Regions from separate parts of the Streptomyces sp. NPDC059567 genome, predicted to be linked through region 4. Evidence: riboswitches for the same ligand, from Rfam matches in the RefSeq annotation. Region 4 holds a riboswitch; each other region holds the start of a gene.

Region 1 (4,802 bases), on a different contig from region 4:
AGAAGTCCTCGCCGAAGGCGAGTTCCAGCTGACGCAGCGGGACGAGCTTCTCGTACGCGCCGAACGACCTCTCGTACGCGAGCCCGGCGGTGCCGAACTTCGCCTGCGCCGACCGGAAGTGGTTCAGCCCGGTCTTGGGGTCGACGGTGAGGAGGTTCGACGGTTGGCCGAGGCTGCGCTGCGCCGCCAGGGAGTAGATGTTCACGGTCACCTCGGTGAGACCCGAGGGCTTGTACGCCATCTGCTGGTGCAGGTGCCCGAGCTCGTGGTAGAGCCCCCAGCCACGGGTGCGCAGGCCCTCGACGGTGGTCAGCCGGTCGAGGTAGGCGCGGGGGAAGCCGTTGTAGCCGTGGGTGGCGTAGGCGCCGACGCCGGTGGGGACCTTGGAGACCTCGGTGAAGTGGTACGGGCCGGCCTTGCGGCGGTGTGCCGGGGAGCTCCCGTCGAGACCGCTGATGGCGGCATGCGAGGCGATGACGGTCTCCAGGAGCCGCAGGAGCGCGTCGTGGTCCTCGTTCCGGTGGAGCAGGGCGCCCTCCCGCGTGAGGGTGAGGATCGTGTGCGGCGCCGTCAGCTCCACGTACGGGACGTCGGTGAGCGCGTCCAACCGGGCCTGGTAGTCGGCCTCGGAGGTGCGGCCCAGGGCGAACGTGGGCATGGGCACGGCCCCGGAGCGGAACCGGACCCCCGCGCGCTCGCCGTCACCGGCGAGCGTCAGGTAGACCGGACCGCCGTGGGGATCGACGACGGTGTTGGCCCCGGGCTTGAGCGTGTGGGCGCGCGGCTCGGTGAGCGTGCCGTAGTAGTCCCAGAGGCCGATCCACAGGGTCGGCACGAGGCCGTCGTACGGCAGGACGTTGAGCGTGACCTCGGCGCCCGGCGGCGCGTACAGGCCGGTCGCGTGGAACTCGCTGCCGCGCAGCGCCTGGGCGAGCCGGAGCCGCTCGCTCTCGGCGGCGGGGCGTGCGGTCACGGTGACCGTGCACGCATGGCCGCCGGCGGTGGTGGCGGTCGCCGCGCGGGCCGGAGCGGTGCCCAGCAGGCCGACGGTGCCGGCACCGGCCAGGCCCGCGAGGACGGAACGACGGTTGAGCGCAGGGAGGTGGGGCATCCGGTCTCCTCGGAGAGGGGCAAGGGCCTGGCCTCTGACTGCCCGACAGGATGTAAGCGGTTGCTATGCCGAGGCAAGAGAAGACGCAAAGTTTCTAGGGGTTTCTATGAACCCGAAGGGATCCAACGGAGATTTGGGTAGGTAAACGTTCTCATCCCAAGGCCCTCCCCGGCGCTCAGCCCTGCTCTCGCCCCTGCTTCACGCGGTGCGGGTGCGCCGGGTGCGCGGCGCCTTCGGCGGAGCCACCGAGTCGCGCACCACGATGTGCGTACCCAGCCGGTGCACCCCCGTCGTGGGAGCCCGCCAGGCGTCGTCACCGTCGTCGCCGTCGTCCCCGGGCGTCGCGAGCCGCACGGCCTGCCGGCCCATCTCCTCCAGAGGGATGTGCACGGTGGTCAGCCTCGGACGCATCTCCTGCGCCACGGGCACATCGTCGTAGCCGACGAGGGAGACGTCCTCCGGGATCCGGGCACCCGCCTCCTCCAGCGCCTGCGCCGCGCCCGCCGCCACGATGTCGTTGGCGGCGAAGATGGCGGTGAAGTCGAGCCCCTCGCCGAGGAGTTCGACCATCCGGCGATAGCCGAAGCCCCTGCTGAAGGCACCGGTGTGCACCAGACCGGCGTCGGGCGTCACGCCGCGCAGTTCGAGGGCCCTGCGGTATCCGGCGAGGCGGTCCAGCGTGGTCGAGACGGCGGGCGGGCCGCCGAGGTAGAGGATCCGGCGGTGCCCTTGCGTCAGCAGATGGTCGGTGATGGCGAACGCGCCGCCCTCGTTGTCGTACTCCACCGCCGCCGCGGGGACCCGTCCCCCCAGCGAGGGCCGGCCGCACAGCACCAGGGAGGAGCCGCCCGCGTGCAGTTCCTCCGCGCGGCGGGTGAGTTCCGCGGTGTAGGCGCGGTCCACGACGCTCCCCCCGACCAGCACGACCACGTCGGCACGCTGCTCGTGCAGGAGGTCGACGAAGGCCAGTTCGCGCTTCGCGTCGCCCTGCGTGCAGCAGACCAGACAGAGCCGGCCCGTGCGCGCCGCCTCGCGCTCCACACCGCGCGCGATGTACGCGAAGAAGGGGTCGACGATCTCGCTGACGATGATCCCCACGGTGCGGTTGGAGGTGCCGGCCAGGGCGCGAGCATGCGCGTTCACGACATAGCCGAGCTCCCGCATCGCGCCCTCGACCCGGTCGCGGGTCGCCTGCGCCACGGGATAGTTGCGGTTCAGCACCCGTGAGACGGTCGCCGTCGACACGCCGGCGAGCGCGGCCACCTCCCGGATGGTCGCGCGCCGCGAATCCCCCGCCGCCACCTGCCGAGCACTCCCGTCCATCGGTGCCGCCTCCTCACGTGCGGCTGGAGCCTATACGAACTCCGTCGCCGTCGTTCATGGGAGCTGAACGAGGCCGCCCCGAGGAGCGGGTTCGGCACTGATCGGGTCGCGCCCCACGGCCCCTCGCAGCGGGTGTGTCTCGTTTCACCGTCCGGAATATGAGCCGATCGCGTCGTTCCCTGCCCGCGCGGTACGCTGCCCGGGCAGCTGGTTCGCCCCGTCAGCCAGGCGGGACGCGTCGTAAGAGGGAACCCGGTGGGAATCCGGGACTGCCCCGCAGCGGTGAGCGAGAACGACCGCCGTCATACGCACTGGGCCCGTGAGGGCCTGGGAAGCGACGGCCAGTAGGTGTCTCGTACGGCTTCCGTACGAGACGTGCTCGCGAGTCCGAAGACCTGCCCGCTGCCCGCACGCGACCGTTCGCGTGCGGTGATCCCGGTGACCTCGTGGGCGGGTCGGCGTGCACAGCAGGGCGGATCGGCCGCGCGTACCTCGATGTACGCCCCGGCGGTGGTCCGTCCGGTTCGTCACCCCTCGCTCGCGGCTCTCCGGGTCTGTCTCACGACACGCAAGCTCGCGAAGGAGAGTTACGTGACAACCGAGTCCGCGGCAGCACGGGCCACCGTCCACGGATACCCCCGCCAGGGTGGGAACCGGGAACTGAAGAAGGCCGTCGAGGGGTACTGGAAGGGCCGCGTCACCGCCGATGCCCTCCGGGAGACCGCCCGTGAGCTGCGCAGGAGCAACTGGGAGCAGCTCGTCGACGCCGGCGTCCACGAGGTCCCGACCGGCGACTTCTCCCTCTACGACCACGTCCTCGACACCAGCGTCATGGTCGGCGCGGTACCCGCCCGTCACCGCGCCGCCGTCGAGGCCGACGCGCTCGACGGGTACTTCGCGATGGCCCGCGGCACCCAGGACGTGGCGCCGCTGGAGATGACCAAGTGGTTCGACACCAACTACCACTACCTCGTCCCCGAACTGGGTCCCGACAGCGCCTTCAGTGCCACGAGCGACAAGCAGGTCGCGGAGTTGAAGGAGGCCCTCGCGCTCGGCCACTCGGCCCGCCCCGTCCTGGTGGGACCCGTCACGTACCTGCTGCTGGCCAAGCCGGCGCCCGGTGTCGCCGAGGACTTCGAGCCGCTCACCCTGCTGGACCGGCTGCTGCCCGTGTACGCCGAGGTGCTCGCGGACCTGCGCGCGGCGGGCGCCGAGTGGGTGCAGCTCGACGAGCCCGCCCTCGTCCAGGACCGCACCCCCGCCGAGCTGAACGCCGCCGCCCGCGCCTACCGCGAGCTCGGCGGCCTGGCCGACCGGCCGAAGCTGCTGGTCGCCTCCTACTTCGACCGGCTGGGCGAGGCGCTGCCCGTGCTGGCGAAGGCCCCCGTGGAGGGACTCGCGCTCGACTTCACCGATGCCGCCGCCGCGAACCTCGCGGATCTCGCGGCGGTGGGCGGCCTGCCGGGCAAGCGGCTGGTCGCCGGCGTCGTCGACGGCCGCAACATCTGGATCAACGACCACCAGAAGTCCCTCACCACCCTCGGCACCCTGCTCGGCCTCGCCGATCAGGTCGACGTCGCGGCGTCCTGCTCGCTGCTCCACGTCCCGCTGGACGCCGCGGCCGAGCGGGACATCGACCCGCAGATCCGCCGCTGGCTCGCCTTCGCCCGCCAGAAGACCGCCGAGATCGCCACGCTCGCGCGCGGCCTGTCCCAGGGCACCGGCGCGATCGCCGCCGAACTGGCCGCCAATCGCGCCGATCTGGCCTCCCGGGCAAGCTCGGCGATCACCAACGACCCGGCCGTACGGGCGCGCACTGCCGCCGTCACCGAGAGCGACACCCGCCGCGCCCAGCCCTACGCCGAGCGCGCCGCCGCGCAGCGGGCCCACCTGGGCCTGCCGCCGCTGCCGACCACGACCATCGGCTCCTTCCCGCAGACCGCCGAACTGCGCACCGCACGCGCCGATCTGCGCGCCGGATGGCTCGACAAGGCGGGTTACGAGGAGCGGATCGAGGCCGAGATCCGCGAGGTCATCGCTTTCCAGGAGAAGACCGGTCTCGACGTCCTCGTGCACGGCGAGCCCGAACGCAACGACATGGTCCAGTACTTCGCCGAGCAGCTCACCGGCTACCTCGCCACCCAGCACGGCTGGGTCCAGTCGTACGGCACCCGGTACGTCCGGCCGCCCGTCCTGGCCGGCGACATCTCCCGCCCTGTGCCGATGACGGTGCGCTGGACGACGTACGCACAGCGGCAGACCTCCCGCCCCGTCAAGGGGATGCTGACCGGCCCGGTCACGATGCTCGCCTGGTCGTTCGTCCGCGACGACCAGCCGCTCGCCGACACCGCCCGCCAGGTCGCGCTCG
Region 2 (4,802 bases), on a different contig from region 4:
TGTCGTAGCGGTCCGCGAGCCGCTTGTGCATGTGCTGGTACGAGCCGTAGAAGAGCGGGTCGCCCTCGGCGAGCACGGCGACGGTGCGACCGGCGTCCAGGTGGGCGGCGAGACGGGCCGCGGCCTCCTCGTAGAAGTCGTCGAGCGCGCCGCGGTAGCCGCCGGGGTGGTCGGTGGTCTCCACTGTGAGCGGGTACATGAGCCGCTCCTCGATGTGGTCCTCGCGGAGGTGCTCGGCGGCGATGGAGCGCGCGATGGAGCGGCCGTGGCGGGCCGAGTGGTAGGCGACGACGTCGGCGGACGCGATGGCCTTCACGGCGGCGACCGTCATCAGGTTCGGGTCGCCGGGGCCGAGGCCGACTCCGTACAGCTTGCCGGGGGCGTCGGCGCTCATGCCTGGATCTCCGCTTCCGTCGCGATGGCGTTGATCGCGGCCGCGGTCATCGCGCTGCCGCCGCGCCGGCCCCGTACGACGAGGTAGTCGAGGCCCAGGGTCTGGGCGGCGAGGGCGTCCTTGGACTCGGCGGCGCCGATGAAGCCGACCGGTATCCCGAGGACGGCGGCCGGGCGGGGCGCGCCCTTCGCGATCATCTCCAGGAGGTGGAAGAGGGCGGTGGGCGCGTTGCCGATGGCGACGACGGAGCCTTCGAGGCGGTCGCGCCAGAGTTCGAGGGCGGCGGCGCTGCGGGTGGTGCCGAGCTCGGCGGCGAGGGCGGGCACGGCGGGGTCGGAGAGGGTGCAGACCACGTCGTTGTCGGCGGGCAGGCGCTTGCGGGTCACTCCGCTGGCGACCATCTGCGCGTCGCAGAGGATGGGTGCGCCGGCGCGCAGGGCGGCGCGGGCGCGGGAGACGACCTGCGGCGAGTAGGCGAGGTCGCGGACGAGGTCGGTCATGCCGCAGGCGTGGATCATGCGGACCGCGACCGTGGCGACGTCGGCGGGCAGATCCGCGAGGTCCGCCTCGGCGCGGATCGTGGCAAAGGACTGGCGGTAGATCTCCGCGCCGTCCTTCTCGTAGGCGAACATCGTGTCGTTCTCGCTCATCTCGTTGTGCGGGCCGTTGCGACTGCTTCGGTCAGGGAGGTACGGGGGGTGGGGCGGCCGTCCACGAGGTAGGTGCCCTCGGCGGTGGCGAGGACGTCGACCCAGGTGCCGGGGGCGCCTTGGGGGTGGCCGCACCGGCGCTCGCACCCGGAGAAGTGGACGGGGAGGCCGGGCGCGCCGGGTACGGCGTCGGCGCGGACGTCGGCGAGGGACTTGGCGCAGCCGGGCCGCCCGGTGCAGGCGCCGACGCCGACCCAGGGGTCGTCGGGGCGGGTGATCAGCCCGGCCGCGTCCAGCGCGGGGAGCCGGGTGCGGGAGGCCCCGACGACGACGGCCCCGCGCCAGGGCGTGAGCCGTACCTCGTCGGCGGGCAGCAGCGCGCGGAGCTGGGCGGCGGTCAGCCGCCCGAGCGGCGCGAGCACGTGCAGCGCGTTCCCGCCGAGGGGTCCGGGCCGGGGCGGCGCGGCATGCGGCAGCGGTGGTGCGGGGACGACGGGATGGGCGTCGACCCCGGCCCGCGCGAGCGCGGCGGCGAGGTCCGGCTGCTGCCCCTGGGGCAGCTCCCGCACCCGCCAGGCCCCGTTCCCGGCGTCGCGGGCAGCTTCGAGGAAGGCCCCGGCGGCGGCGAGCGCGGCGCGGGGGGCGTCGGCGGTGGCGACCCGGAAGACCCGGTCGCCCACCCGGAGCCGGACCGACCGCCCTCCTGCGATCAAGGTCACATCTCCGCCCAGCCGCGCCACGTCGCCGCGGCCGTCGTCCAGGGCGAAGAGGAAGCGGCCCGACAGGGCAGCCGTCCAGGGGGCCGCGCAGAGCAGCGCGTCCAGTTCGCGGGCCCACAACTGCACGTCCGCGTGGCCGAGTCCGTCCAGTCCCGCGGTCGGGGAGGCGACGATGTTGCGGACGCGTTCGTGCGTGGAGGAGGGCAGCAGGCCCGCCTCCGTCAGCCGGTCCGCCAGCTCCGCTCCGCAGCCCCCGTCGAGACCGCGCAGCTCCACGTTGCCCCGGGACGTGACCGCGACGCGGCCGTCGCCCAAAGACTCCGCCGCCGACGCCAGGGACTCGACCTGATGTGCCGTCAACAGCCCTGCGGGCAGGCGCAGTCGGGCCAGGCCGCCGTCGTCGGCGGGGTGCAGGCGCAGCGCGCCGGGGCAGGCATCGCCACGGTCCCGTATGAGAGCTTCGCCCCGGTTGGGCGTTGTGGGCGGGGTGGGCGGCATGGCGGCGAGCATACCCACGTGGATCCGGGCGACCCCTGGGGACGACCCCTGCCCGCCGTGAGCACGATCTACTATGCAGACGGCATGGGGTCCCAGGACCCCGGGGAGGAAGCCCGGTGAGAATCCGGCGCGGTCCCGCCACTGTGAGCCAGGTCGCACCCGCGGCCGGGTGAGTCAGGAACTCCTGCCGTCCATACGACCACCCGGGGCGCGGACAACCCCGAGGAAGGCCTGCGCACGCATGCGAATTCTGTTGCTGTCGCACTCCGACACCGACCTGCTCAGCGCCCGCGCGGCCGGCGGCCCCGTCGAGTACCGGTTCGCCAATCCCTCCCGCCTCGCCCTGGACGACCTGCCCGGGCTCCTGGACGGCGCCGACCTCGTCGTCGTCCGCCTCCTCGGCGGTCTGCGCGCCTGGGAAGAGGGCCTGCAGGCGCTGCGGACGGCGGAGAAGCCGCTGGTCGTGCTCTCCGGCGAACAGGCCCCCGACGCCCAGCTCATGGAGACCTCCACCGTCCCCGTCGGCGTCGCCACCGAGGCCCACGCCTACCTCGCGCACGGCGGCCCGGCCAACCTGGAGCAGCTGGCCCGCTTCCTCTCCGACACCGTGCTGCTCACCGGCCACGGCTTCGACGCCCCGGCCGCCGCGCCGACCTGGGGCCCGCTGGAGCGCACGCCCCGCACGACCGACGGCCCGACGGTCGCCGTGCTCTACTACCGCGCCCACCACATGAGCGGGAACACCGCCTTCGTCGACTCCCTCTGCGAGGCGATCGAGGACAAGGGCGCCCGGGCCCTGCCGCTGTACGTCGCGTCCCTGCGCGCCCCCGAGCCGGAGCTGCTCGACCGCCTGCGCGGTGCCGACGCGATCGTCACCACCGTCCTCGCGGCCGGCGGCACCAAGCCCGCCGAGGCGCAGGCCGGCGGCGACGAGGAGGCCTGGGACGCGGGCGCGCTCGCCGCCCTCGACGTACCGATCCTGCAGGCGCTCTGCCTCACCGGCTCGCGTTCGGCCTGGGAGGAGAACGACGAGGGTCTCTCCCCGCTGGATGCCGCCAGCCAGGTCGCCGTCCCCGAGTTCGACGGCCGGCTCATCACCGTCCCGTTCTCCTTCAAGGAGATCGACGAGGACGGGCTGCCCGCGTACGTCGCCGACACCGAGCGCGCCGCCCGCGTCGCCGGGATCGCGGTCCGCCACGCGCTCCTGGGGTACATCCCGAACGAGCGGAAGAAGCTCGCTCTGGTCCTCTCCGCTTACCCGACCAAGCACTCCCGGATCGGCAACGCGGTCGGCCTCGACACCCCCGCCTCCGCCGTCGCGCTGCTGCGCCGCCTCCGTGAGGAGGGCTACGACTTCGGTCCGGTCGAGGAGATCCCGGGCCTGGTCTCCGGTGACGGCGACGAGCTGATCTACGCCCTGATCGAGGCCGGCGGCCACGACCAGGACTGGCTCACCGAGGAGCAGCTGGCGAAGAACCCCGTCCGCATCCCGGCCGCCGACTACAAGCGCTGGTACGCCCAGCTCCCGGCCGAACTGCGCGAGGCCGTCGAGGAGCACTGGGGCCCGGCGCCCGGCGAGATGTTCCTGGACCGGTCCCGCAACCCGGAGGGCGACATCGTCCTCGCCGCGCTGCGGCGCGGGAACCTGCTGATCCTCATCCAGCCGCCGCGCGGCTTCGGCGAGAACCCGATCGCGATCTATCACGACCCCGATCTCCCGCCGTCCCACCACTACCTGGCCGCCTACCGCTGGATCGCGGCGCGCGCCGAGGACGGCGGCTTCGGGGCGGACGCGATGGTCCACCTCGGCAAGCACGGCAACCTGGAGTGGCTGCCCGGCAAGAACGCGGGCCTGTCGGCCGCCTGCGGCCCGGACGCGGCGCTCGGCGACATCCCCCTGATCTACCCGTTCCTGGTCAACGACCCGGGCGAGGGCACGCAGGCCAAGCGGCGCGTGCACGCGACGCTCGTCGACCACCTGGTGCCGCCGATGGCGCGCGCCGACTCCTACGGCGACATCGCGCGTCTTGAGCAGCTGCTCGACGAGTACGCGCAGATCTCCTCCATGGACCCGTCCAAGCTGCCCGCGATCCGCGCGCAGATCTGGACGCTGATCCAGGCGGCGAAGCTCGACCACGACCTGGGCCTGGAGGACCGGCCGGAGGACGACGGCTTCGACGACTTCCTGCTGCACGTCGACGGCTGGCTGTGCGAGGTCAAGGACGCGCAGATCAGGGACGGTCTGCACGTGCTCGGCGGGGCGCCGGTCGGCGAGGCGCGGGTGAACCTCGTGCTGTCGATCCTGCGCGCCCGGCAGATCTGGGGCGGTACGCAGGCCCTGCCGGGTCTGCGCGAGGCCCTGGGTCTGGACGAGTCGGCCGCGACCCGGACCACCGCCGACGAGGCGGAGGCGACGGCGCGCGAGCTGGTCGAGGCGATGGAGGCGGCGGACTGGTCCGTGGACGCGGTCCCGGCGGTCGCCGCCGCGTACGGCGCCGATGTCCAGGCCGTGCTCCGCTTCGCCTGTGAGCAGGTCGTCCC
Region 3 (4,802 bases), on a different contig from region 4:
CCGTTCAGAAGCGAGCTCCGTCGTGCTGGCTCTCCCGCTCCCGTGACCCCCAGCGCACCCGCACCGCGAGCGACACCCCGGAGCTGCCGGACGACGACGAGGACATCAACGTCGGCGACGACGTCAGGGCGCCCGCGAAGAAGCGCCATCACCGGCCTGGTCGGCGAGGCTGCCGCCGGCTGGCCGCTGCTGGGGGTGACCTGGCAGCAGACCGACGGCGAGGACGGCCCGGTACTGGAGATCCGGGCGGAGACCAGCGACGGCGGCAACGACCTGGTCGGCCTGTGGCCCCTGGGCGAGGACGGCAAGCCCATCGGCCCGTACCAGGTGGTCCTGCGGGCAACCCCCGGCCAGCAGGCGCGAACCGTCCCCTATCCGCTGGGCTTCACACCGCCGCACCCGGCCAAGGGCGCCGCTGCCGAACGCAGTCGGTGGCTCGGAGTCCAGCCCAACTGAACCGGTATCGGCGGATCCAGTCCCCGGTGTCCCGCAGCGCGCACGGAGCTCCACCACAGCGATACCGGCCCGCGCTGCGGGATGCCGGGGCAGCGGGGGTCTGGGGGCCGGCGAAGGCCACCAGCGGCCACCGGGCTCGCCCACCGGCTTTCTCTCACACTCGCATTCCAGCTAGCGGAAATACTCGCTACCTGCATATCCGGCCGGGTACCAACAATGCTCGGGCAAGGAGGAGCCCCTGCTGCAGCGGCGCCTGGACCCGCGCGCGGTGTTGGGGTTGTCGATCGAGTCGAGGAAGCAGTCGGCCGCCGCGTGGACGGTGAGGGCCTTGCCGGTCGGCAGCTGGACGACGGTGGGCACCACAGCTCCTTGCTACAGATAACGGGGTCGCTTCGCGCAGCGCCCCCGGGGCTCCGCCGCAGGTGACGCAACCCAGTACCACGGGTATTTGGGCGTTATCTGTATCAGTTGACTCATGGGGCCACCCAGCCCCGAGACGCCCGACCCAGCTCGTCCTCGACGAGTTCGGCGCCGGCGCGGCACAGCAGCATCGTGTGCGGCACGTGATCAGTAGCGATCGGGGCGGTCGCCGCGCCTGCTGGTGGCCGACCGCGTCCCAGCCAGGGCCATTGTCAGTGGCCACCATCACGATGGAAGTTCGGACTAGCGGAACACACCGGGGGTAATGCCCCGGATCAACAGCGGCCCGTCGTGGCCGTGTGGCGAGCGGAGGCGGCATGCCCAACCGATACGTGCGGCTCGCAGGGTTCGACCGAAGGCTGGACCTGACCAAACCAGACCTCGGAGTTGCCGGTGGCGCCGCCCTCCTCGAGCAGCTTCTCGCCGACCGCCGATTGCCTGTGCCGGTCCGCGGACTCACGTGCGCAGAGGTGTGCGAGGAACGGGGCTTCACTGAGCCAATGTCGCTGTATCGGCGAATGGGCAAGCCCGTCGCCGCCCACATGCGCAGCGACGCGGAGGACCGGCACTACGGCGGCGGGGAGTCCGACGAGCACAAGGCTTACAAGGAGCGGGCCGTACGGGCTGCCGAGGAAGGCGGGCACACAGCCGTGCAGGAGCGGGCGAGCAAGGACCGCGCAATCCGCAGTGACGTCCTAATCCGCGGTGCGGACGGAGTACTTCTGGGATTCGAGTCGCAACTGTCACCACGCAACCCGCGCGAGATCAAGGCACGCGATGCGGCGGCCCGGCGGGCGGGGGTGCTGGATGCGTGGCAGACGGACAGCCAGGACATGGCGAGGGACATGACGGTGCCGTGGCTGCGTACCGACAGAGTCCCCCTAGAACTGATCATGAAGCGGGACTCTCCAATCCCGTTCCGAGGTGGTATCCGCCGCATCGAACTCGCCCGGTGTGACGAGCGGCTCCCAGGGCCATGCCCGAAGCAGCGGACAGGCAAGTGCGGGGGCTGGCACCCGACCATTCGCCCCGCCGAGCGTCCCTTCGATGAGTTCATCCGAGATGCCGCCTCCGGTCTGTACGTCCGGGCGGTGGTCAAGGTGAAGCGGACCGCGTTTGAGTTCTGGACCCCGGCAGCCGACCACAGTGCCTACCTCGACGCGACGCCGGACGAAGCGCCAGTCGCGATGCCGAGGCAACGACAGGTGAAGCGCCCGATGGAGGACGGCGATCCCACGTGCCGCGTCCAGCCCCCGGCCGTGGATGACCGGGACTCGGCACCGCTCCCGTACATCCCGCTGCCCCGTTCCCCGCAGCCTGCCCCGCTTGCCGCGGCGTCTGCGGGGGTCGTGTCAGTGGTGTACCGGGGGCAGTGCGGGGCTGGGGTGACACCGTGCGGAGCTCAAGCCCGTTTCTACGCGTGCGGCTGGCGGTGCGACGACCATCGGCCGTAGGCCAACTCCCGCCAGCCTCCGGGATGTTGTGCTGTCCCGAGGGTCAGCCAGGCTGCCGGTCGACTACTCAACAGGCGTGGCCGGGCCCAGGGGAGTCGTCGACGTTGTGGGGTCCGCCGGGACTGCCCGAACCCAGGGGCGAGCAGCAGCGCCAGGACCATCGCCACGGCCGCACCCGAAGCGATCGCCGCCGTCGCCGCGGCCGGCGGCACGCGCGGTGTGCTTGAAGACCGTGATGCCGACGGCGATGCTCACGACGAGGAGCAGGGCCGCCAGCGGCGCGATCTGAATGGTCACGAAGTCCTCCTGGCTGTCTCCGCCGGTGACGGCGGCAGTTCGTCTGCGCGCTCGCGCAGACCTCGCCCCTTCGTTGCAGAGACCCGGAGGCTGACAGCAAGAAAGCCCGATCCGATGTGGATCGGGCTTCAAGGCGATGTCCCGAAGCCCTCCCAGAAGGGCACGGGCGCGCGGACACGCTCGGGCACGTTCTGGATGGGCAGGTCCTCGGACTGACGCCTGAAGGCATACACCGTTGCGGGACAGTTCCGGATTCCCACCGGATTCCCCTGCGTCCAGGGCCCATTGTGCGGCTACGGGGGTGGCACAAGGGGGTCAGTGGTCATGTGGAGGCGGCCCGGCGCCTCATTCTTCTTCGGGTTCTGCGGCCGTGAGTCGCTGCTCGCTGAAGAAGTCCAGCTTTTTGCCGGACATGGACTCCTCATCCGGGGTGCGGAAGACGACCTTGCCGTAGAGGGCCTGCTGGCATATCAGCGACTGGTGGGTCGTGGACAGGCTGAGTGCCTGTCGGGCGTCCGAGGGCTCGGTGAACCACTGGCGGATGGCCAGGTACTGCCACCCATCAGAACCTGAGTGCTCGCCGTACACGATCCGGGTCAGCCCGTCGAGGACCTCCGTGTGGGAGAGCCCCTTACCCCCGCCGGCGGGGTCGGTGAACGAGACGGTCCACGACCACCGCTGTCCCTCCCGGAGCTCGACGTCCTCGGGGAAATCAGGCCCCCACCCCTTGAGGTACGCGGCGTCCGGCCCGATCACGGTTCGCCCCCACCTGACATCGCCGAATCCAGGAGGACGCGGTGAGGAAGCCCTCCGCGATCCGGCGCGTCTCCTCGTCGGTGATCAAGTGTTCTCCGCTCATGCTCCTCCTCGACCCAGCCGGTTCCTCCGGTGAGGACCCCTGCAGGCCATCGTCCTGCACCGAGCCGCGTCTCACGGGCCTTTCCGGGAAGACGGCCTGGGCGCGAACTGTGACCGCTCCGCTCCCGATCGACCCGCCGAACAGTCAGGGGATGCGGGTCACGGCGCCGGAGGTGAACCACTGCACGAGGGTGGCAGCGAGGTGGACCCCGGCCCGGGCCGCCTCCAGCGTCTCGTCCACGGTCGCGGTCTGCCCGCCGTGCCGGGACGTCTGGCCGTCCCACAGCGCGCGCATCAACGCCTCCGCCGGGGCGACGGCGTCGCCGGCCGCGGCCGGGATCGCGAAGACGAACTTGTGCCGGGCGCTCTTCAGCTCGCCGAGCATGGTGCCGAGCGTTGCCTTCGCGTGGTTCGGCTGAACGACGGCGTGCGCGGCCGCCTCGACGGCCTTGATGGACTCGCTGTACGCGCGCACCGGCTCCGGGCCGCGCCCGTACGCCGCCTGCCAGGCGGCCGCCAGGTGGTCGGCCGCGGAGCCGGCGGTCGGCTGGCCCGCCGCCTCGGCGATGGTCTGCCGCACCGCGTCCCGGACGGCCGGGGTCACCCGCTCCTCCAGCCCGTTGCGGGCGTCGTTGATCCGGTACGCCGACCCGCCGTCGTCGAGCGTCCGGCTGAGCTCTTGGAGTCCCTCCCATTTGGGCACCTCGGCGAGGAGGATCTGGTCCACCACGTCCAGCAGCTGCGCGCCGACGGCCCGCGCGAGCGCCGCCACGTAGAGCGGCGCGCCGTGCTCGTCCTGGAGAGAGACCAACCGCACGCGCACGCAGATGTCGCGAGCCAGCCTTTCTTGCCCGACGAAGCTGAGGCTGGAGCGGAGCACCCTCACCACCCATTCCTGGAGGGGTGCCATCAGGTGGTCGGGCATACCTTCGAAGGGCCCGTCGTGCCCGGAGGCCTCGGTGAGACCGGCGCGGACGGAGAAGCGCGGGCGCGGTGCGATCGTCATGACGGAACGGTAGCGGCGGGGGTGGTCGCGTCGGATAACCTCCCCTTATCCGACGCGACAAGAGGTATGAAACGGGCGCCGGTTGAGTGAAGGGGAACCGTAGTGATGAGCGAGTCCGGAGGGATGTCCGCAGCCGGGCAGACAGCGGGCGGCAGAGCGGCGGCCGCCGGAAGCGTCCCGGACCAGCGGAGGGCGTGGATGTCGCTCCGGCCGCGGAGCTCGGCCCCACGGCAGCTCGACTTCCCGCCAGTTCGCAACGGTCTCGACTACCTCGCCAGCGTTGTCGAGCACCTGGACGAGACCGAGTCTGA
Region 4 (4,802 bases):
CGACTTGGCGCGGGCAGGGCTGACGGCCCCGCCACGCCGTCGGAATCCGCTGCGGACCGGGCCGACGAAGCCGGTCGACTCGGCGGTCCGGCGCCGGGCCGAGGAGCGCTGGGCGGCGGGCGAACCCGTGCTCGCCGCGCTGGCGTCCGCCGTCGGGATCCGGGACGCGCCGGCCGAGGACGCGCCCGAGCTCGCCGCCGACGCGGTCGCGGCGGTACTGGCCGCCGTCGGCGACGCCGTCCAGGAGCTGGGGGCCGTACGACAGCGCCGGGCGATCGAGGACTCCGCGTTCGACAACATCTGGCGCGGCTACTGACCGGCCGTGGCCGGTGACCGCCTCCGGCCGGTGCGGCGCGTCCGGCGGCGACGCACCGGCCCTGCGGGGTCTGTGATCGGGGGCGGGGAGCGCAGATACTGCTGAGGGTCGCACCACACCTGCCAGCGCTGCCAGGAGATGCCCGTGAAGATGCTGATCAACGTTCCGGAGACCGTGGTCACCGATGCGCTGCGGGGGATGGCCGCCGCGCATCCCGAGCTCACCGTCGATGTCGAGCGTCGCGTCGTGCTGCGGCGGGACGCGCCCGTGGACGGCAAGGTGGGGCTGGTGTCCGGGGGTGGGTCCGGGCATGAGCCGTTGCACGGGGGGTTCGTGGGGCCCGGGATGTTGGCGGCCGCATGCCCCGGGGAGGTGTTCACGTCGCCGGTGCCCGATCAGATGGTGCGTGCCGCCGCCGCAGTCGACAGCGGGGCCGGGGTCTTGTTCGTCGTCAAGAACTACACCGGGGACGTCCTCAACTTCGAGATGGCCGCCGAGCTCGCCGAGGACGAGGGCATCCAGATCGCCAAGGTGCTCGTCAACGACGACGTGGCGGTGACGGACAGTCTGTACACGGCCGGGCGGCGCGGGACCGGGGCCACGCTGTTCGTGGAGAAGATCGCCGGGGCCGCTGCCGAGGAGGGCGCGCCGCTGGAGCGGGTGGAGGCGATCGCGCGTCGGGTGAACGAACGGTCGCGGAGTTTCGGCGTGGCCCTGAGCGCCTGCACCACGCCCGCCAAGGGCAGCCCCACCTTTGACCTGCCCGCCGGTGAGCTGGAGTTGGGCATCGGGATCCACGGCGAGCCGGGGCGTGAGCGGCGGTCGATGATGACCTCGCGGGAGATCGCGGACTTCGCCGTCGATGCCGTGCTGGAGGATCTGCGGCCGTCCGGTCCGGTCCTCGCCCTGGTCAACGGCATGGGTGCCACTCCGCTGCTCGAGCTGTACGGCTTCAACGCCGAGGTCCAGCGCGTCCTGACCGAACGTGCGGTGCCGGTGGCCCGGACGCTGGTCGGGAACTACGTCACCTCCCTCGACATGGCCGGCTGTTCGGTCACGTTGTGCGAGGCCGACGAGGAGATGCTGCGGCTGTGGGACGCGCCCGTGCAGACGCCCGCCCTGCGCTGGGGCCGGTGAGAGGGGTGTCCGAGGTGAACGAGTTCGACGCCGCGTTCTTCCTTCGCTGGCTGACCATCGCCGCGGCCGCCGTGGACCGTGAGGCCTACCGCCTCACCGATCTCGACTCGGCGATCGGCGACGCCGACCACGGGGCCAATCTGAAGCGGGGGTTCGCCGCGGTGACGGACGTACTGGAGAAGGAGCCGCCCGCGACGCCGGGAGCCGTACTCGTCGCCGCCGGACGGCAGTTGATCTCCACCGTGGGTGGCGCGTCCGGTCCGCTGTACGGGACGCTGCTGCGCCGGACGGGGAAGAGTCTCGGCGAGGCTGCGACCGTGACGCGGCAGGAGCTGGCCGCGGCGCTCACCGCGGGAGTCGCCGCGGTGGGACAGCTCGGCGGGGCGCGGGTCGGTGACAAGACGATGCTGGACGCGCTCGTTCCGGCGGCCGAGGGGCTCGGCGAGTCCTTCGCGGCGGCCCGGGACGCGGCCGAGCGCGGCGCCCTCGCGACCGTCCCCCTCCAGGCGCGCAAGGGCAGGGCGAGCTATCTCGGCGAGCGTTCCATCGGGCACCAGGACCCGGGGGCCACCTCGTCCGCGCTGCTGATCGCCGCCCTCTCCGAGGCGGCGGCCGCATGACCGCGCAGGTGGGAATCGTCCTCGTCTCGCACAGCGCGGAGGTGGCCGCCGCCGTCGCCGCGCTGGCCCGGGGTCTCGCGGCCGGCGGGGCGACCGCGCCGATCGCCCCCGCGGGCGGCACACCGGCCGGCGGCCTCGGCACCAGCTCCGACCGGATCGCCGCGGCGGCACACGAGGTCGACCGGGGCGCCGGTGTGGCGCTGCTCGTCGACCTCGGCAGCGCCGTGCTGACGGTCAAGGCGCTCCTCGCCGAGGAGGACGAGCTGCCGGAGGGTTCCCGGCTCGTGGACGCCCCGTTCGTCGAGGGCGCCGTCGCCGCCCTCGTCACGGCGAGCGCGGGCGGTGACCTGGACGCCGTGGTGGCCGCGGCATCGGAGGCGTACACGTACCGAAAGGAGTGAGAGGGGGGCGCGCGCGAGACCTGTCACACACCGTCCGGAAGGGCCTCCGTGTTGTGATGTACCTGGTCAACCCACTACTGTCACAGCGCCTTGGTGTACGGGAAACCGGTGCGGTACCGGTGCGGCCCTCGCCACTGTGATCGGGAAGTCCGGCTCCATCCCTCCGGGGAAGCCACTGGACCACCGCGGGAGACCGCGGCGGTTTGGGAAGGCGGAGCCGCGACGGCATGACCCGTCAGCCAGGAGACCGGCCAAGGTGCGTTGTCCATCCACGAGGTGCTGGAGAGGGTCTCCCAACCATGCATATAGCCGAGGGGTATCTGCCCCCTGTGCACGCGGCCGCCTGGGGCGTCGCGTCCGCTCCTTTCGTCGTCCACGGAGTTCGCGCACTGACCCGTGAGGTCAAGGCCAACCCCGAGTCCACCCTGCTGCTCGGTGCGTCCGGTGCGTTCACTTTCGTCCTTTCCGCGCTCAAGATTCCGTCGGTGACGGGAAGTTGCTCGCACCCCACCGGTACGGGGCTCGGCGCGATCCTCTTCCGGCCGCCCGTGATGGCGGTCCTGGGCACGATCACGCTGCTCTTCCAGGCGCTGCTGCTCGCCCACGGCGGGCTGACGACGCTCGGTGCCAACGTCTTCTCGATGGCGATCGTCGGTCCCTGGGCCGGTTTCGGTACGTACTGGCTGCTGCGCCGGTCCAACGTGCCGCTGATGGTGAGCGTGTTCTTCGGTGCGTTCGTCGCCGACATCTCCACCTACTGCGTCACCAGCGTTCAGCTCGCGCTGGCCTTCCCGGACCCGGGCAGCGGTGTGCTCGGCGCGCTGGCCAAGTTCGGCGGGATCTTCGCCGTGACCCAGCTGCCGCTCGCCGTCAGCGAGGGGCTGCTCACGGTGCTCGTGATGCGGCTGCTCACGCAGTCCAGCAAGGGGGACCTGACCCGCCTCGGTGTCCTGCTCCCGTCCCGGAAGAAGAACGAGAACGCGGAGGCGAGCGCCTGATGAGCCGGAACGCGAAGATCAACACACTGCTCCTGCTCGTCGTCGCGGCGCTCGCGGTGCTCCCGCTGGTGCTGGGGCTCGGCGACCACAAGGAGGAGCCGTTCGCAGGGGCCGACGCCGAGGCGGAGACGGCGATCACGGAGATCGCTCCCGACTACGAGCCGTGGTTCAGCCCGCTGTACGAGCCGCCGTCCGGCGAGGTCGAGTCGGCGCTGTTCTCGCTCCAAGCGGCGCTCGGCGCCGGCGTGCTCGCGTACTACTTCGGGCTGCGGCGCGGTCGCAGGCAGGGCGAGGCGCGCGCCGTGACGGCGAAGGAACCGCTGGTCACCACCGGCGACGAGTAAGCGCCGATGCTGCCGATCGACGCGGCGGCGCACAGCAGTCGCTGGCGCCGCCGTCACCCCTGCGAGAAAGCCGTGCTCGGGTTCGGTCTGACGCTGTGCGCGGTCTGTCTGCCGCCCTGGCCGGGCGCCGTGCTCGTCGCGGCGGCCACGCTCGCCGTGCTTCTCGGCCCCGCCGGGGTGCCGGGGCGTCAGCTGTGGCGGGCGTTCCGGATCCCCCTGGGATTCTGTGTGACGGGCGCGATCCCGCTCCTGTTCGAGGTCGGCGGAGCGCGGGGGATCGTCGCCCTCGCGCCGGACGGTCCGGTGCATGCGGGCGAGTTGCTGCTGCGGACCTCGGCTGCCTCGCTGGGCGTGCTGCTGTTCGCGTTCACCACACCCGTCTCGGACGTGCTGCCACGTCTCGTACGGGCGGGGGTTCCGGCGCCCGTGGTGGACGTGGCGCTGGTGATGTACCGGATCAGCTTCCTGCTGCTGGACGCGATATCCAAGATCCGACAGGCGCAGGCGGCCCGGCTCGGGCTCACCACCCGGGCGGCGACCTGGCGCTCGCTCGCGGGGCTCGGCGCGACCGCGTTCGTCCGCGCCTTCGACCGGGCGCAGCGCCTGCAGACCGGGCTCGCCGGGCGGGGGTACGACGGGACCCTGCGGGTGCTGGTGCCCCAGGCCGCGGTCTCGGCCCGATTCCTCGCGTCGACGGCCGGTCTCCTGGCCTGTCTCGTCGCGCTCTCTCTCGTCCTGGAAAGGTCCCTGCCGTGAGCCCTGCGCCGCCTGTCGTGGAACTGGTGAAGGCCACGTTCGCCTACGAGGACGGGCCGGTCGTCCTCGACGGCATCGACTTCGCCGTGCCGGAGGGCCGGGCGATGGCTCTCCTCGGCCGCAACGGCGGCGGCAAGACGACGCTGCTGCGGCTGCTCAGCGGGGGTCTGCGCGGCAGCGCCGGCACGCTCCGGCTGGACGGCGAGGACGTGTCGTACGACCGGAAGGGG

The links. A riboswitch is a leader RNA that binds a small molecule or an ion and turns the genes downstream of it on or off. The one in region 4 is predicted to bind cobalamin.
Region 1: another riboswitch for cobalamin. It lies ahead of metE (5-methyltetrahydropteroyltriglutamate--homocysteine S-methyltransferase); the one in region 4 lies ahead of ACFVZW_RS00490 (energy-coupling factor ABC transporter permease).
Region 2: another riboswitch for cobalamin. It lies ahead of cobN (cobaltochelatase subunit CobN); the one in region 4 lies ahead of ACFVZW_RS00490 (energy-coupling factor ABC transporter permease).
Region 3: another riboswitch for cobalamin. It lies ahead of ACFVZW_RS19320 (hypothetical protein); the one in region 4 lies ahead of ACFVZW_RS00490 (energy-coupling factor ABC transporter permease).

What each region holds. Positions count from the first base shown of each region.
Region 1 is NZ_JBHWBS010000031.1:31,786-36,587, reverse strand. It holds gene ACFVZW_RS16580 (M60 family metallopeptidase) at 1-1,111, opposite strand, end outside; gene ACFVZW_RS16575 (LacI family DNA-binding transcriptional regulator) at 1,310-2,434, opposite strand; cobalamin riboswitch at 2,626-2,852, shown strand; gene metE (5-methyltetrahydropteroyltriglutamate--homocysteine S-methyltransferase) at 3,026-4,802, shown strand, end outside.
Region 2 is NZ_JBHWBS010000065.1:31,479-36,280, reverse strand. It holds gene ACFVZW_RS25230 (precorrin-2 C(20)-methyltransferase) at 1-394, opposite strand, end outside; gene ACFVZW_RS25225 (precorrin-8X methylmutase) at 391-1,026, opposite strand; gene ACFVZW_RS25220 (cobalamin biosynthesis protein CobG) at 1,041-2,273, opposite strand; cobalamin riboswitch at 2,325-2,468, shown strand; gene cobN (cobaltochelatase subunit CobN) at 2,503-4,802, shown strand, end outside.
Region 3 is NZ_JBHWBS010000040.1:8,407-13,208, reverse strand. It holds gene ACFVZW_RS19330 (hypothetical protein) at 196-456, shown strand; gene ACFVZW_RS19325 (hypothetical protein) at 1,194-2,330, shown strand; gene ACFVZW_RS19320 (hypothetical protein) at 2,394-2,627, opposite strand; cobalamin riboswitch at 2,808-2,928, opposite strand; gene ACFVZW_RS19315 (hypothetical protein) at 2,973-3,383, opposite strand; gene ACFVZW_RS19310 (hypothetical protein) at 3,631-4,491, opposite strand; gene ACFVZW_RS19305 (serine/arginine repetitive matrix protein 1) at 4,597-4,802, shown strand, end outside.
Region 4 is NZ_JBHWBS010000001.1:120,964-125,765, reverse strand. It holds gene ACFVZW_RS00510 (GPP34 family phosphoprotein) at 1-316, shown strand, start outside; gene dhaK (dihydroxyacetone kinase subunit DhaK) at 461-1,453, shown strand; gene dhaL (dihydroxyacetone kinase subunit DhaL) at 1,468-2,073, shown strand; gene ACFVZW_RS00495 (PTS-dependent dihydroxyacetone kinase phosphotransferase subunit DhaM) at 2,070-2,474, shown strand; cobalamin riboswitch at 2,521-2,745, shown strand; gene ACFVZW_RS00490 (energy-coupling factor ABC transporter permease) at 2,774-3,472, shown strand; gene ACFVZW_RS00485 (energy-coupling factor ABC transporter substrate-binding protein) at 3,472-3,816, shown strand; gene cbiQ (cobalt ECF transporter T component CbiQ) at 3,823-4,572, shown strand; gene ACFVZW_RS00475 (energy-coupling factor ABC transporter ATP-binding protein) at 4,569-4,802, shown strand, end outside.